Regions from separate parts of the Streptomyces johnsoniae genome, predicted to be linked through region 2. Evidence: riboswitches for the same ligand, from Rfam matches in the RefSeq annotation. Region 2 holds a riboswitch; the other holds the start of a gene.
What was found. A riboswitch is a leader RNA that binds a small molecule or an ion and turns the genes downstream of it on or off. The one in region 2 is predicted to bind cobalamin.

Region 1 (2,195 bases), on a different contig from region 2:
TGAGGCGGTGCGGGAGGCCAGGTCCGCGCGGTTGGCGGCGAGTTGGGCGCCGATGGCGACGCTGTCCCCGTTGAGCCCGCGGGCCAGGGTGACGACTTCGGTGACCTTCTGCCGGGCGAAGGACAGCCAGCGGGCGATCTGCGGGTCGAGGTCGCGTTCCGCCGACGTGTCGAGCGGAACGTGCAGCAGGGAGCAGGAGGCGGCGACGTCTACGCCGTCGGCCAGGCCGAGGAGCGTGGCCAGCGTGGCCAGGGAGCGTTCGAGATCGTTGATCCACACGTTGCGGCCGTCGACGACGCCCGCGACCAGGCGCTTGCCCGGCAGCCCGCCGGCGGCGGCCAGATCGCCGAGGTTGGCGGCGGCCCTGCCGGTGAAGTCCAGCGCGAGCCCGTCGACCGGCGTCTTGGCGAGGAGCGGCAGCGCCGGGCCCAGCCGGTCGAAGTAGGAGGCGACCAGGATCTTCGGCCGGTCGCCGAGCGCGCCCAGCTCGCCGTAGGCGCGGGCGGCGGCGGCGAGTTCGGACGGGCTGCGGTCCTGCACGAGCGCGGGCTCGTCCAGCTGCACCCAGCGGGCGCCCGCCGCGCGCAGATCGGCCAGCACCTCCGCGTACACCGGCAGCAGCCGCTCCAGCAGGGCCAGGGGCGGGAAGTCGCCCGCGACGCCGGGGGCGGGCTTGGCCAGCAGCAGGTAGCTGACCGGGCCGAGCAGCACGGGCCGGGCGGTCAGGCCGAGCGCGATGGCCTCCTTCAGCTCGGCGAGCTGCTTGGCGGGGTCCGCGGCGAAGGACGTGTCGGGGCCCAGCTCCGGCACGAGGTAGTGGTAGTTGGTGTCGAACCACTTCGTCATCTCAAGCGGCGCGACGTCCTGCGTGCCGCGGGCCATGGCGAAGTAGCCGTCGAGGGCGCTCGCGGCCACGGCCGCGCGGTGCCGGTCCGGGATGGCGCCGACCATCACCGAGGTGTCCAGGACGTGGTCGTACAGCGAGAAGTGGCCGGTGGGAACCTCGTCGATCCCCGCCTCCGACAGCTGCTCCCAGGTGGCGCGGCGCAGCCGGGCGGCGGTGCCGCGCAGGTCTTCCACGGCGACCCGGCCCTGCCAGTAGCCCTCGGTCGCCTTCTTCAGTTCGCGGTTGCTGCCCTGCCGGGGATAGCCGTACACGGTGGCCCGTGCTGCCGCGGCTGCGGACTTGGTGGTCAAGAAACTCTCCTTCGCGAGCATGTCTCCTGCTGACCGCCGGGACGGACGAGGGCTGCGAAGGGATGGCGAACGGGCGGCGGCCGCACGGTGGTTGCCGCGCCGCGCTCGCCCAGGCCGACCCGCCCTCGAAGGTCACCGCGATCACCGCGCGGAATCGGTCCCGCGCGGGCAGTGGCAGGTCTTCGGACTCGCGGGCACCTCTGCCAGAGGCAGAGACCTAGTGGCCGTCGCTTCCCAGGCCCGGCCGGACCCAGTGCATCAAGACGGCGGTCGTTCCCGCTCACCGCTGCGGGGCAGTCCCGGATTCCCACCGGGTTCCCTCTTGCGACGCGTCTGCCTGGCGGGCAGGGCGAACCAGCTGCGCCGCCAGCCTAACGCGCGCAGCCCCCGGCGCGGGGGCCGCGCCCGCGAATTGAGAAGATCGTCCGAGACCCCGACCGGAGACCGAGGGGAACGCACGACACCATGGACCGCATGATGGCCGCAGAAGCCCCCGTCCTGCTGCACACCGAGGGCCGCGCGGCCCGCCTCACCCTGAACCGGCCCGAGGCCCTCAACGCACTCACCCACCCCATGGTCCAGCACCTGGACCGGGCGCTGACCGCCTGGGCGGAAGACCCCGCGGTCCACACCGTCGTCATCGAAGGCGCGGGCCCACGCGGGCTGTGCGCCGGCGGCGACATCCGCGCCATCCACCGCAACGCGCTGGCCGGCGACAACGGGCCCACGCGGGCGTTCTGGCGCGACGAGTACCGCCTCAACGCACGCATCGCGCGCTACCCCAAGCCGTATGTGGCCCTGATGGACGGAATTGTCATGGGCGGGGGCGTCGGCATCTCCGCGCACGGCAGCGTGCGGGTCGTCACCGAACGCTCGCGCGTCGCGATGCCCGAGACGGGCATCGGCTTCGCACCCGACATCGGCGGCCTGCACCTGCTGGCCCGCGCCCCCGGCCGGCTCGGCACGCACCTGGCCCTGACCGGCGCCCCGGTGGGCGC
Region 2 (2,195 bases):
CGTTCCGCCGGACCCGCGCCGCCCGTTCGCCGCGCGTCTCGACCGCGGTCGCCCGGCAGGTGGGATGGGTGCGCAGCCATTCGATGCCGACAGAACCGGCCCCCGCGCCCACGTCCCACAGGTGCGCCCCCGGCGCCGGTGCGAGCCGCGCGAGCGCGGCCGCGCGCAGGTCGCGCCGGGTGAGCTGACCGTCGTGCTCGTACGCCTCGTCCGGCAGCCCGGTGGCCCAGCTGACGCCGGGGCCGCGCAGGTCGAGGGCGAGCACGTGCAACGCCGGTACGCCGGACGGCGGGTCGGCGAGCCAGCCGTTCGCCGTCGCCGCCGTGCGCGACTCCGTGGCCGCGCCGAGGTCGCCGAGGACCGTCACCGTGCTCTCGCCGTACCCGGCGCCGGCCAGGAGACCCGCCACCACGCCGGGGGCGGACCGGTCGGCGGAGAGGACCAGGACGCGGTGGCCCGGCGCGAGCGAACGCAGCAGCAGGTGCGCGTCGCGGCCGACGACCGTGACGACCTCGCTGCTCTCGGCCGACCAGCCCATCCGGGCCCGCGCCAGGGCCACGGACGAGACCGCGGGCTCGATCAGGACCGCCCCGGCGCCCAGCACCTCCACCAGGGTCGTGCCGATGCCGGACACCATCGGGTCCCCGGAGGCGAGGGCGACCACCGGCGCGGTGCCGAGCGAGTCGAGCAGGGCCGGCAGTCCCGCCCGCAGCGGCGAGGGCCAGGTCTCGCGCCGCTGCCCCGCCACGGGCGGCACCAGGCCCAGATGCCTGCTGCCGCCCAGGACGACGCCGGCGCCGCGCACGACGCCCCGCAGCCGTTCGGGCAGCCCGTCCCAGCCGTCCGCGCCGATGCCGACCACCGTGATCCGCGGCCTGAGCGCGGGGTCCGCGGGGACTCCCGTGGCGTTCACCATGGAACGAGACGCTATCGTGAACGCCGGAAGGCACGAGGTGCCCCAGTGGCCCAGCCATCGGAAACGGTGGGGAAGGCCGGTGGGGAGAATCTGGGAAGCCGGTGAGACTCCGGCACAGGCCCGCTGCGGTGAACCGAGCCCGCTCACGACGAGCAGGGACCCGGCAAGTCCGAAGACCGGCCTCGCGCCCGAGCACTTGGGTCTGGACAGGACCCAGAGGATGGCGAAGCGAGCGGGAGCCTCACATGCCGGCGCAGTACCCCTTTTCCGCAGTTCTCGGCTGCGACACCGAGCACCCCGACGGACTCGACGACATGGGTCTCGCGCTGATCCTCACCACCGTCGCCCCCGAGATAGGCGGCGTTCTCGTCCGGGGCGAGAAGGGCACCGCCAAGTCGACCGCGGTGCGCGCGCTCGCGGCCGTGCTGCCGCCCATCGACGTCGTGGCGGGCGACCGCTTCGCCACCGACCCGAACGACCCGGGGGCCGCCTCGCCCGACGGCCCTTTCCCTGCGGACGCCGCCACCGAGACGCGGCCCGTCCGCCTCGTCGAACTGCCGGTCGGCGCCACCGAGGACCGCGTCCTCGGCTCGCTGCACCTGGAACGCGCGCTGGCGCACGGCAAGGTCGAGTACGAGCCCGGCCTGCTCGCCCGCGCCCACCGCGGCATCCTCTACGTCGACGAGGTCAACCTGCTCCACGACCACCTCGTCGACCTGCTGCTGGACGCCGCCGCGATGGGCCGCGCCACCGTCGAACGGGACGGCGTCTCCGTCGAGCACGCCGCCCGGTTCGTGCTCATCGGCACGATGAACCCGGAAGAAGGCGAGCTGCGGCCGCAGTTGCTCGACCGGTTCGGGCTGACCGTCGAGGTCGCCGCCCCGCGGGACCCGCGCCTGCGCGCCGAGGTGGTCAGGCGGCGGATCGCCTACGACACCGAGCCCCGCACGTTCGCCGAGCGCTACCGGGCGGCCGATGCCGCGCTCACGACGCGGATCGCGGCGGCGCGCGAACGGGTCGGGAAGGTACGCCTGGGCGAGCCTGCGCTGCTCAAGATCGCCGAGGTGTGCGCCGCCTTCGAGGTCGACGGGCTGCGGGCCGACATCGTCACCGCCCGCGCCGCCGTCGCCCACGCCGCGTGGGAGGGCCGCGACGAGGTGACCCGCGCGGACATCCGCCGGGCCGCGATCCTCACGCTGCCGCACCGCCGGCGCCGCAAGCCGTTCGACGCCCCCGGCCTCGACGAGGACCTGCTCGACCAGCTCCTCGGCGACACCGA

Region 1: it holds a riboswitch for cobalamin, as region 2 does, so the genes downstream of both, metE (5-methyltetrahydropteroyltriglutamate--homocysteine S-methyltransferase) here and RM779_RS17030 (VWA domain-containing protein) in region 2, are expected to answer to the same signal.

The regions. Positions count from the first base shown of each region.
Region 1 is NZ_JAVREV010000015.1:213,152-215,346, reverse strand. Features, by position in the region: gene metE (5-methyltetrahydropteroyltriglutamate--homocysteine S-methyltransferase) at 1-1,197, opposite strand, end outside; cobalamin riboswitch at 1,370-1,554, opposite strand; gene RM779_RS25070 (enoyl-CoA hydratase/isomerase family protein) at 1,672-2,195, shown strand, end outside.
Region 2 is NZ_JAVREV010000008.1:352,055-354,249, reverse strand. Features, by position in the region: gene cbiE (precorrin-6y C5,15-methyltransferase (decarboxylating) subunit CbiE) at 1-916, opposite strand, end outside; cobalamin riboswitch at 950-1,101, shown strand; gene RM779_RS17030 (VWA domain-containing protein) at 1,162-2,195, shown strand, end outside.